Linked DNA regions of Tenggerimyces flavus. The protein of the gene in region 2 interacts with the protein of the main gene of each other region in a pairwise test. Links are inferred from orthologs where the notes say so. Each region holds a gene or a part of one and is shown on either strand. Other genes may lie near its edges.

Evidence for each region. Proteins that work in one complex are often made in the same cells at the same time.
Region 1: the proteins of uvrB (region 2) and uvrA interact in binary tests that used the Escherichia coli proteins (3 or more experiments, as listed by UniProt). The link is inferred for Tenggerimyces flavus from one-to-one orthologs.

The regions. Positions count from the first base shown.
Region 1 is NZ_JAFBCM010000001.1:4,160,164-4,166,402, reverse strand. The notes cover bases 1,223-4,752. They hold uvrA (excinuclease ABC subunit UvrA), read left to right. Parts: upstream 1,223-1,534; coding sequence 1,535-4,552; downstream 4,553-4,752. In the rest of the region: JOD67_RS19445 (dihydrofolate reductase family protein), read left to right, coding at 1-414; JOD67_RS19440 (hypothetical protein), read left to right, coding at 425-1,057; JOD67_RS19430 (Gfo/Idh/MocA family protein), read left to right, coding at 4,861-5,862; JOD67_RS19425 (Gfo/Idh/MocA family protein), read left to right, coding at 5,898-6,239. UniProt on the Escherichia coli protein: The UvrABC repair system catalyzes the recognition and processing of DNA lesions. UvrA is an ATPase and a DNA-binding protein. A damage recognition complex composed of 2 UvrA and 2 UvrB subunits scans DNA for abnormalities.
Region 2 is NZ_JAFBCM010000001.1:4,518,489-4,524,136, forward strand. The notes cover bases 859-3,797. They hold uvrB (excinuclease ABC subunit UvrB), read left to right. Parts: upstream 859-1,243; coding sequence 1,244-3,352; downstream 3,353-3,797. Other genes in these bases: JOD67_RS21095 (epoxide hydrolase family protein), read right to left, coding at 859-1,076; JOD67_RS21105 (hypothetical protein), read right to left, coding at 3,354-3,797. Also shown: more of JOD67_RS21095, read right to left, coding at 1-858; more of JOD67_RS21105, read right to left, coding at 3,798-4,274; JOD67_RS21120 (arginase family protein), read right to left, coding at 4,652-5,395; translational GTPase TypA, read left to right, coding at 5,442-5,648. UniProt on the Escherichia coli protein: The UvrABC repair system catalyzes the recognition and processing of DNA lesions. A damage recognition complex composed of 2 UvrA and 2 UvrB subunits scans DNA for abnormalities.

The DNA of each region.
Region 1 (6,239 bases), 360 kb from region 2 along the record:
CTGTTGGGGCGGAGGACGTTCGAGGACTTCCGCGGCTACTGGCCGCTCCAGACCGACGACGCGTCGGGTAGTACCGAACACCTGAACCGGGTACGGAAGTACGTCGCGTCCTCGACGATGACCGATCCGGACTGGTCGAACAGCACCGTACTCTCGGGCCGGCTCGAGGACGAGGTCGCGGCCCTCAAGGCGCAGGGGGACGGTGGAGATCTGGGGATCACCGGCAGCATCAGCGTGGTGCACGCCCTCATGCGCGCCGACCTCGTCGATGAGTACCGGCTGTTCGTGTTCCCCGTCCTCAGCAGCCGCGGCCGCAACCTGATGCCCGACGGCCTGTCGCCGCACGGGCTGACCCTGGCCGAGTCCACCTCGTTCCGCTCCGGGGTGGTGCTGCAGATCTACACCAGGCGATAGCGTCCAACGCGTGGCACTTGGAGCGATGAGCCAGGACGAGATCCACCGCCTCTACGGACCCTGGCGGAACCGGACACCGGCGGACGCCGCGGAACGGTTCGCCGGGTATCCCGGGCGTTGGTGGATCGCGGGCGGATGGGCCATCCAGGCGTTCACCGGGGTCGAACGGAAGCACGGCGACCTGGACCCGAGCATCCCCAGGCAGGAGCTCCCCCTGCTCCGCCGCCACCTGGCCGGACGGATCGACCTGTGGGCGGCGGATCAGGAGGTCCTGCGCGTCCTCCTCCCCGGCGCCCTCGACGAGGACCCGCTGCCGGACAGCTGCGAGAACGTGTGGGCGCGCACAAGCGGAGCGGATCCGTGGGAGTACGACATCGTCCTGATGTCCGTCGTCGAGGACAGGTGGGTGTTCAAGCGCGACGCTCGGATCTCCCGGCCGATCGACGAGATCGTCTGGACGCGGGACGGGATCCCCTACCTGCGGCCGGAGATCCAGCTGCTGCACAAGGCGCGGGGTCTCCGTCCGAAGGACCAGTCGGACTTCGACGCCGCCTGGCCGATGCTGGCTGCCGAGGACCGGCGTTGGCTGCGGGAGGCGATCACGATGACGCAGCCGGACCACCCCTGGCTCGCTCGGATCTGACCTCTAAGGCCTTGTCTCCCACTTATCGCCTGACGCGCGATGCCCGACGCTCGTTGGAGACACGGCCTGGCCGCGATCTTTCCTCCGGCCGTTGGTTCGCCCGGTCCAGCCCGCCCTGGGCGCCAATGATCATGTTCACATGATCATTGGCCCTTTACGTGGGGTGGACGCCAGGTAATGGGGCCACTGGCCGGGTAAGGCGACCCCCAGTAGGAAAGGCACTTCGGTCTTTCGCAGGTCAATGTCGCCCACCAACACCTGAAATCCCGAGGCTGGTCCGCATGGCGAGACATCCGCCCTGGTCGACCGGCGGGAATGCGGGCCTCTCACATACCGTTGTCAAGGGTCCTTCTCTGCCGCCGACGGGACTTGTCGGTGGCCCCGGTTAGCATCGTGAACCCTGGAGTCTCCGGGTCCAAACCGGCGTGTCCAGGAAGCCCTGACCCGCACCGCACAGCCCAGGACGGAACTGCCGACGTGGCCGACCAGCTCATCATCCGAGGTGCCCGAGAGCACAATCTCAAGGACGTGTCTCTCGAGCTGCCGCGCGACGCCCTGATCGTCTTCACCGGCCTCAGTGGCTCCGGGAAGTCGAGTCTGGCCTTCGACACGATCTTCGCCGAGGGTCAGCGCAGGTACGTGGAGTCGTTGTCGGCGTACGCGCGCCAGTTCCTCGGCCAGATGGACAAGCCCGACGTCGACTTCATCGAGGGCCTCTCACCCGCGGTGTCGATCGACCAGAAGTCCACCTCGCGCAACCCCCGGTCGACGGTCGGCACGATCACCGAGGTCTACGACTACCTCCGGCTGCTGTACGCGCGGATCGGCCACCCGCACTGCCCCGAGTGCGGCCGTCCTATCGCCCGGCAGACCCCGCAGGCGATCGTCGACAGCATCCTCGAGCTGGAGGAGGGCGCGCGGTTCCAGGTGCTGGCGCCGGTCGTGCGCGGGCGCAAGGGCGAGTACGTCGAGCTGTTCCGCCAGCTGAGCACGCAGGGTTACTCCCGGGCGCGGGTCGACGGCGAGGTCTACCCGATCGGCGAGGTGCCGAAGCTCGACAAGCAGAAGAAGCACACGATCGAGGTCGTCGTCGACCGGCTGCAGGTCAAGAGCACCGCGAAGCAGCGGCTGACCGACTCGATCGAGACCGCGCTGCACCTGGGCGGCGGCCTGGTCACGCTCGACTTCGTCGACCTGCCCGAGAAGGATCCGCAGCGGGAGCGGGTCTGGTCGGAGCACCTGTACTGCCCGTACGACGAGCTCTCGTTCGAGGAGCTCGAGCCGCGCTCGTTCTCGTTCAACTCGCCGTACGGAGCCTGCCCGGCCTGCACCGGGCTCGGCACGAAGATGGAGGTCGACCCCGACCTGATCGTGCCCGACCCGAGCAAGTCGCTGGACGAGGGCGCGCTCACGCCGTGGTCGGGGCCGCAGTTCTCCGACTACTTCGGGCGGCTGATCACCGCGCTCGCGGAGACGCTCGGGTTCCGCACCGACACCCCGTTCGAGAAGCTGCCGGCGAAGGCGAAGAAGGCCTTGCTGTTCGGGCATCCCGACCAGGTGCACGTGCGGTACAAGAACAGGTACGGCCGGGTGCGCTCGTACTACACGGCGTACGAGGGCGTGATCTCGTACGTACAGCGCCGGCACGCCGAGGCGGAGTCGGACACCAGCCGGGAGCGCTTCGAGGGCTACATGCGCGAGGTGGACTGCCCGACGTGTGACGGCACCCGGCTGAAGCCGATCTCGCTCTCGGTCACGCTGGGCGGGAAGTCGATCGCCGCGTGGACGTCGCTGCCGATCTCCGACATCGCGGCGCAGCTGATCGAGCTGGACCTGTCCGCGCGGGAGAAGCAGATCGCCGAGCGGGTGCTGAAGGAGATCGGCGAGCGGCTGCGGTTCCTGCTCGACGTCGGCCTCGACTACCTGACGTTGGACCGTCCGTCCGGCTCGCTGTCGGGCGGCGAGGCGCAGCGGATCCGGCTGGCGACGCAGATCGGGTCGGGGCTGGTGGGCGTGTTGTACGTCCTCGACGAGCCGTCGATCGGCCTGCACCAGCGGGACAACCACCGGCTGATCGAGACGCTGATCCGGCTGCGCAACATTGGCAACACGTTGATCGTGGTCGAGCACGACGAGGACACGATCAAGACCGCGGACTGGGTGGTCGACATCGGCCCGGGCGCGGGCGAGCACGGCGGCCAGGTGGTGCACTCGGGCACGTTGGACGGGCTGCTGAAGCACCCCGACTCGATCACCGGCGCGTACCTGTCCGGCCGGCGCGAGATCCCGCTGCCCGCGATCCGCCGCCCACCGACGCCGTCGCGCAAGGTCACCGTGCACAAGGCGTACGAGCACAACCTCAAGGACGTCACGGTCGAGTTCCCGCTCGGCTGCTTCGTCGCTGTCACCGGGGTGTCCGGGTCGGGCAAGTCGACGCTGGTCAACGACATCCTCTACAAGTCGCTGGCCAAGCAGATCTACGGCGCCAAGGACGTGCCGGGACACCACCAGAAGCTCACCGGCACCGACCAGGTCGACAAGATCATCCACGTCGACCAGTCGCCGATCGGCCGGACGCCGCGGTCCAACCCGGCGACGTACACAGGCGTGTTCGACCACATGCGCAAGCTGTTCGCGGACACGCCCGAGGCGAAGGTGCGCGGCTACCTGCAGGGGCGGTTCTCGTTCAACGTCAAGGGCGGCCGCTGCGAAGCGTGCTCCGGCGACGGCACGATCAAGATCGAGATGAACTTCCTGCCGGACGTCTACGTGCCGTGCGAGGTGTGCCACGGGGCGCGGTACAACCGCGAGACGCTCGAGGTGCACTACAAGGGCAAGTCGATCTCGGAGATCCTCGACATGCCGATCGAGGAGGCGAACGAGTTCTTCGCGGCGATCCCGGCGATCTCGCGGCACCTCAAGACGCTGGTCGAGGTCGGGCTGGGGTACGTCCGACTGGGCCAGCCCGCGCCGACGCTGTCCGGGGGCGAGGCGCAGCGGGTGAAGCTGGCGTCTGAGCTGCAGAAGCGTTCGACCGGCCGGACCCTGTACGTGCTGGACGAGCCGACGACCGGCCTGCACTTCGAGGACATCCGCAAGCTCCTCGGCGTCCTGTCGGCGTTGGTCGATCAGGGCAACACGGTGATCGTGATCGAGCACAACCTCGACGTGATCAAGACCGCCGACTGGATCATCGACCTCGGCCCCGAGGGCGGCAACCGCGGCGGCATGATGGTCGCGGAGGGCACCCCGGAGTCCGTGGCGGCGAACGAGGGCAGCTACACCGGCCAGTTCCTCCGCCAAGTCCTCCCCGCCGAGGGCGTCCCCCACGGCCGGCGCGCGGCGGTGAAGAAGGTGGCGGCGAGCAAGTCGGCGGCGAAGAAGGCGACCACGACGACGGCCAAGAAGACGACCGCGAAGAAGGCGGTGGCCAAGAAGGCCGCGGCAAAGAAGACGCCGGCGAAGCGGACCGCCAAGAAGGCAACCGCCCGCTGAGCTGCCGGCCTACGCGACGACGCGCCTCTCCATCCAGGGGGTGGAGGGCGCGCGTGCCTGTGGGGAGCCGCGTCCCGCATCGTGACTTTACCCACGAGGAGGGCGTTCCCGGGCCAACGATCGGCCCCAGAACGCCCCCTTCGTGGGTAAAGTGCGCCGCCCGGCCGCCCCGGCTAGATCTACCTATGTCGGCCAGCGTCAATACGGCCGGTTGCGGACCCCGGCGGCACGGTTTCGGCAGGGCCGTAGAAAGAATGGGAACGTAACCACATCAGATGTTTCCACCCCGACCCGAGGGACCGCGCTCGATGATCCGCGTCGCCATGCTCAGCTTCTGGCACGTCCATGCCCGCGACTACGCACGTCAGGCCACCCAACATCCCGAAGTGGAGATCGTCGCCGCCTGGGATGAGGACCCCGAGCGCGGCCGGGCTCAGGCCGAGGAGCTCGGCGTCGAGTTCCACGAGGAGCTCAAGGACGTTCTCGCCCGCGAGGACGTCGACGGCGTCATCGTGGACACGCCGACGAACGTGCACCGCGAGGTCATGGTCGCCGCCGCCAACGCGGGCAAGCACATCTTCACCGAGAAGGTGCTCGCCCTCACCCTGCACGAGGCGAACGAGATCCTCGCAGCGGTCGAGACCGCCGGCGTCAAGCTGACCGTCTCCCTCCCCCGCGTGTACGACCCGTACACGCTCGCGATCAACGAGGTCCTCGCCAGCGGCCAGCTCGGCGACGTCACCCTCACGCGGACGCGCCTCTCGCACAACGGGGCGATCGGCGAAGGCTGGCTGCCCGGTCACTTCTACAACGCGGAGCAGACCGGCGGCGGCGCGCTCGTCGACCTCGGCTGCCACCCGATGTACCTCGCCCGGATCTTCCAGGGCGGACTGCCGGAGACCGTGAGCGCGACGTACGGCCACGTCACCGGCCGCGAAGTCGACGACAACGCCGTCGCCGTCCTGCAGTACCCGAACGGCGCGATCAGCGTCGTCGAAGCGGGTTTCGTCAACCGGTACTCGCCGTTCAGCGTCGAGGTGCACGGAACGGAGGGCAGCCTGCTGTTCGGCACCCCCGACGCCAAGCTGCTGGTAAGGAGCCCTCAGCAGAAGGATGGCGAGACCTTCGTCGAGGTCCCGCTCCCCGACCGCGCGCCGATGGCGTTCGACCAGTGGGTCGGACACATCAACGACGGCACCACCGCGACCGAGAACATCGCGCTCGCCGTCGACCTCACCCGGCTGATGGAAGCCGCCAACCTGTCTGTCCAGAACGGCGCGCCGGTGCGCCTCGACAGTCTGGCTCAGTAAGTCACGAAGGCAGTAACGAAGGAAGGACAAGTTCCATGACCGTGAACGTCGGGCTCATCGGCTGCGGCGGTATCGCCAACCCCCACGTGAAGGGCTATCTGCAGATCCCCGACAAGGCGAAGGTCACCGCCGTCGCCGACGTCGTCGAGGACAACGCCAAGCGGCGTGCGGACCAGCTCGGTGGGGCGCAGATCTTCTCCGACTACAAGGAGATGATCGCGAACGCCGACATCCAGGCGGTCGACATCTGTCTCCCGCACCACCTGCACGCCGACGCGATCATCGCGGCGGCCAACGCGGGCAAGCACATCCTCTGCGAGAAGCCGCTCTGCATCACGACCGCCGAGGCGGAGGCCGTCACCAAGGCCATCAAGGAC
Region 2 (5,648 bases):
CCGAGCGGCACCTGGACCGGACCGAACGTCACCGGGCCGCGGTTGGCCTCCCAGTAGAACCGCGCCGAGGACGTCGCGGTGGCCGGCACCCAGTAGGCCATGATCGCGTCGAGCATCTGGTCGTACCCGAGCACGCTCTCGGGGTCGCCGTCGCTGTCGGTCCAGGCCGTGAACTTCTCGTAGATCCAGGACGCCTGGCCGACGGGCGAGTCGGTGAGCCCGTACCCAATGGTCTGCGGCCGGGTGCCCTGCTCGGCGAAGTAGCCGAACTCCTGGGTGCTGAAGTACTCCAGCTTCTTCAGCGCCTCCTGCTCCTCCGGCGTGGGCGGGTCGCCGACCGGCGGCTCGAACTCCGGGAAGAAGTTCAGGTGGATGCTGGCGAGGCCGGGCGGTCCGAGCCGCGCCAGCTCCGCCGTGATCATCGCGCCCCAGTCGCCGCCCTGGGCGACGTAGCGGTCGTAGCCGAGCCGGTGCATGAGCGTGTCCCAGGCCTTCGCGGTCCGCTGGATGCCCCAGCCCGGGGCGCTCGGGCGATCGGAGAAGCCGTACCCGGGAAGGGACGGGACGACGACGTGGAACGCGTCGCTCGCCTTGCCGCCGTGCGCGGTCGGGTCGGTCAGTGGGGCGATCGTGCGCAGGAACTCGACCACCGAGCCCGGCCAGCCGTGCGTGAGGATCAGCGGCAGGGCGTTCGCGTGCTTGGACCGGACGTGCAGGAAGTGGAAGCCCAGGCCGTCGAGCTTGGTGCGGAACTGCGGGAACCTGTTCAGCCGCGACTCCAGCCGGCGTCCGTCGTAGTGCTTCTGCCAATAGCGAACAAGCTTTCGAACGCGCGCGAGCTGGGCGCCCTGGCTCCGGTCGGGAACGGTCTCCTGCTCGGGCCAGCGGGTGGCCGCGAGCCGGCGCCCGAGGTCGCGCAGCAGGCCTTCCGGCACCTTGAGCCGGAACGGTGTGACGGCCTCGGTGGCCGGTGGTAGGCGCAGCTGCGGGACGTCCGAGTCGGCCTCGGCCGTACCCGCGAACCCCAGCGCGCTGACAGGCGCGGCCGCGCCGGCTACCGCGGCCGTTCGCAGCATTCCTCTTCGTGACACTCGTTGCATGGCGGTCTCCCCTCCGCGTCGATCGGTGCTGGGGAGGATGGTGCCAGGTTTCTCGGACAACCGAATCCGGTCCTCCACAGGCCCGGGCGCGACGCCTGAGCCGTCCCAGACGCGTTGTCGGTGGGGCCGCGTACCTTGGTGGCATGCGTGCGCTCAAGGACCTCATCCGCAGTGGACCCCCGTTCAAGGTGGTCTCCGACTACTCGCCGTCCGGTGACCAGCCGGCGGCGATCGAGGAGATCACGAAGAGGGTCAATGCGGGCGAAACGGACGTCGTGCTGCTCGGTGCGACGGGCACCGGCAAGACCGCCAGCATCGCCTGGGTGGTCGAGCAGGTGCAGCGCCCGACGCTGGTGATCGAGCCGAACAAGACGCTCGCCGCCCAGTTCGCCAACGAGCTGCGCCAGCTGTTCCCGGAGAACGCGGTCGAGTACTTCGTCTCTTACTACGACTACTACCAGCCCGAGGCGTACGTCCCGCAGTCCGATACGTACATCGAGAAGGACTCCTCGATCAACGACGAGGTCGAGCGGCTCCGCCACCACGCGACGAAGTCGCTGATGAGTCGGCGCGACACGATCGTGGTGGCGACGGTGTCGTGCATCTACGGCCTGGGCTCGCCGGACGAGTACGTCGCCCGGATGGAGTGGCTGAAGGTAGGCGAGGAGATCAACCGCGACCAGCTGCTGCGGCGGCTGGTGCAGATGCAGTACGCGCGCAACGACCTGTCCGGCGCGCGCGGGACGTTCCGGGTGCGCGGGGACACGTTGGAGGTCTTCCAGACCTTCGACGAGCACGCCATCCGGGTGGAGTTCTTCGGCGACGAGGTCGAGCGGCTGTCGACCATGCATCCGGTGACGGGTGAGGTGATCTCGGAGGACCAGGAGGTCGCGATCTTCCCGGCCACGCACTACGTCGCGGGGCCGGAGCGGATGGAGCGCGCGATCGGCTCGATCGAGGGCGAGCTCGAGGAACGCCTTGCGGAGTTGGAGAAGCAGGGCAAGCTGCTCGAGGCCCAGCGGCTGCGGATGCGGACGACGTACGACATCGAGATGATGCGCCAGATCGGGACGTGCTCGGGCATCGAGAACTACTCGCGGCACATCGACGGTCGTGGCGTGGGGACGCCGCCGAGCACGTTGCTCGACTTCTTCCCCGAGGACTACCTGCTGGTGATCGACGAGTCGCACGTGACGATCCCGCAGGTCGGCGGGATGTACGAGGGTGACATGTCGCGGAAGCGGACGCTGGTCGAGCACGGCTTCCGGCTGCCGTCGGCGATGGACAACCGGCCGCTGCGGTTCGAGGAGTTCCAGGAGCGCGTCCACCAGTCGGTGTACCTGTCCGCGACGCCGGGGCCGTACGAGCTGGCGAAGGCGAACGGTTTCGTCGAGCAGATCATCCGGCCCACGGGCTTGGTGGACCCCGAGGTGATCATCAAGGGGACGAAGGGGCAGATCGACGATCTGATCCACGAGATCCGGCTGCGCGAGGCTCGTTCTGAGCGAGTGCTGGTCACGACGTTGACGAAGAAGATGTCGGAGGACCTGACGGACTACCTGCTGGAGCAGGGGATTCGGGTGCGGTATCTGCACTCCGAGGTCGACACCCTGCGCCGGGTGGAGTTGCTGCGCGAGCTGCGGCTGGGGGAGTTCGACGTTCTCGTCGGCATCAACCTGCTGCGTGAGGGCCTCGACCTCCCCGAGGTGTCGCTGGTGGCGATCCTCGATGCGGACAAGGAAGGCTTCCTCCGTTCCGGAACGTCCCTGATCCAGACCATCGGCCGCGCCGCCCGTAACGTGTCCGGCCAGGTGCACATGTACGCCGACTCGATGACGCCGTCCATGCAGTCGGCAATCGAAGAGACCAACCGCCGCCGGGCGAAGCAGGTCGCATACAACACCGAGCGCGGCGTCGACCCCCAGCCACTGCGGAAGAAGATCGCCGACATCACCGACATGCTGGCGCGCGAGGACGAGGACACCCAGAAGCTGCTCGGAGGCTCCGGCCGACAGCAGTCCCGCGGCAAGTCCCCGGTCCCGTCGTTGGGCAGCCGCGCCGAAGTAGGCCAACACGCCCGCAACCTCGTCGCCATGCCGTCGTCCGACCTGGCCGATCTGATCCAGGACCTCAACGATCAGATGCACTCCGCCGCGGAGCAACTCCAGTTCGAGCTAGCCGCTCGCTTGCGCGACGAGATCTCCGAGCTCAAGCGCGAGCTGCGGGGGATGCACGAAGCGGGAGTGAAGTAGCCTAGACGGTCAGCCGATCAAGGGCGTAGACCGGCCTGCTCGGCCAAGGAACTCCCTTGCCATGCAGGCGAAACTTAACCCTGCTGTGCCCGTTGCGGGTCTGCGCGACACCTTCGCTCAGCTGCTGGTAGGTGAGCGGACGGGAGATCCCGGGGAGAAAGACCGTCCATTCGCCGAGAGTGACAGCCAGGGATCGCAGCTCGTCGGGCTGCTCGACCAGCAGCATCCTTCGTTTGTTAGGCGGAGCATCGGGGTCGCGCAGCATGTTCGTAGGAAGAATGCGCTCGTCGGACCGCATAAGCTGGTCCCTGATTGGCTGCATCACGTCACGCAGGACGTAGCTCCATCCCAGCGCGGCGAACGCCACCAGGTATGCCGATCTCACCCATGACAGCCGGACGTGCACCTCCTCGAAGTGCATGTCGGTGGTGATCACGACGCTCGGGTTCGGAGTACCTCGTTCAACGAAAGCGTCGAGAGTTCGGAGGTGTTCAGCCTGCTCCATCGGGTTGTTCCGCTGGGGCACGCCGAAGATCTCCAGGCCCCGGTCTGACCATCGTGCTTCGCCGCGAAGCGGCACGCCATCAGCATGGATCGTGACCGAAACCATGGCGCTCGCCATGCCACGAGCGAAGTCGACCACCTCCCGCTGACGCGCTGCCTGTGCATCGATCTTGGAGCCGGCGGAGTTGTTGCAGTCGCAGCAGGTCAGCAGCAAGCCGCGTCCGTCAAGGCTCTTCGGCGGCACGTGCTCCTCGGTCAGCTCACCGTCGATCGCCGCTTGACGCGTGAAGACGCGAAGGCACAAGGGGCAGGCGTTGCAATCCTCGTCAGCTGAAAGGCTGCCATCGAGGCCAAGCCGGAAAGCGACTAGCCGCAGCATCGGCGCGCTGTCATCGAACCACCGCAACCGCTTGTTCATGGATCGACGTTCTTTGTCCTGACACTCGCCGTCACCTCCCTTCCAGGTAGGAAGAATCTCACCTTGAACCGGCAGTGGCTGCGTGCCCCCGGCAGGATTTGAACCTGCAACGTGCAGCACCTCATGCTGCCGCCTCTTCCGTTGGGCTACGGGGGCGTCGTGCGGCTCCCGGGATTCGAACCCGGATCATCCAGTTCCTGGGACTGGCCTCTCTACCGATTGGAGTAGAGCCGCAGACGAAGCGGCGTCACTCGCGGCGGGAGGGCTGGTCAGGCGCGCGGTCGACCGGCCCGGGCGAGGGACGCCTCGGGCAGTCGGTCGAGTCGGATGGCCATGCCCGCAAGTGTTTCAGTGCGTACGGGCCGGCCGCCAGCGGTTTACGGGGTGAGCAGCTCGGCGATGATCTCGCCGCGCAGGGATTGGAGGTCCGGGCGGCCGGGCTCCCACGTACAGGCGATGTGGAGGCCTTCGACGCGGCCGGTGGCCAGGATGGTGCGGACCGCCGAGACCAGCGTGGCCACGGAGGGTCCGCCCGGCGCCACGTAACGGGCACCGGGGAGGGCTGAGGGGGCGAGCACGTCGAGGTCGACGTTCACCAGGAGCTGCCCCTCCGGTAGCGACGAGGGGAGCGATGAGAGCGGCACGCGGCGGACGGCCGACGAGGCGAGGAACTCCACCTCCGGCGGGTCGAGGTCGCGGGCGTCCACCAGCAGCACCCGGTCCGAAGCGAACGGAGCGACCCCGAGCCGGTCGAGCACGGCCTCGCGCCGGTAGCCGAGGAGGAGGCGCAACGCCGTTCCGCCGACGTAGCCCGACGCACTCGTCTCCAACGTCTGCACGTCGCCGTGCGCGTCGATCCAGACCACCGACGGATCGAGCCCCGCGCGCAGCATGCCGGCTGCCATGGCGAGCGTCACCGTGCAGTCGCCCGACACCACAGGCGTCTCCGGCGAGGCGGCAACGGCACCCGCCACTGCCGAGTACAACGGCACCAATCGGGCGAAGACGTCGCCCGCGGGCAGCTCCACCGTGATCTCGGTCACGTCCGCCCCGGCCGGCAACGGGACCGCCAGGTCGGGATGGTGCTGGTCCAGGTGGTACGGGACGTAAGTGAGCTGCACGACCGCGATGGTAGCCGCGCGCGACGCGTCAGAGAGAATGGTGCATATGGCAACTCGTTCCGACCTCCGCAACGTCGCGATCATCGCCCACGTCGACCACGGCAAGACCACCCTCGTGGACGCGATGCTGTGGCAGTCAGGCGTCTTCCGTGAAAACCAAGACGTCAACGAGCGCGTCATGGACTCGATGGACCTCGAGCGCGAGAAGGGCATCACGATCCTCGCGAAGAACACCGCGGTCCGCTGGGTGTCC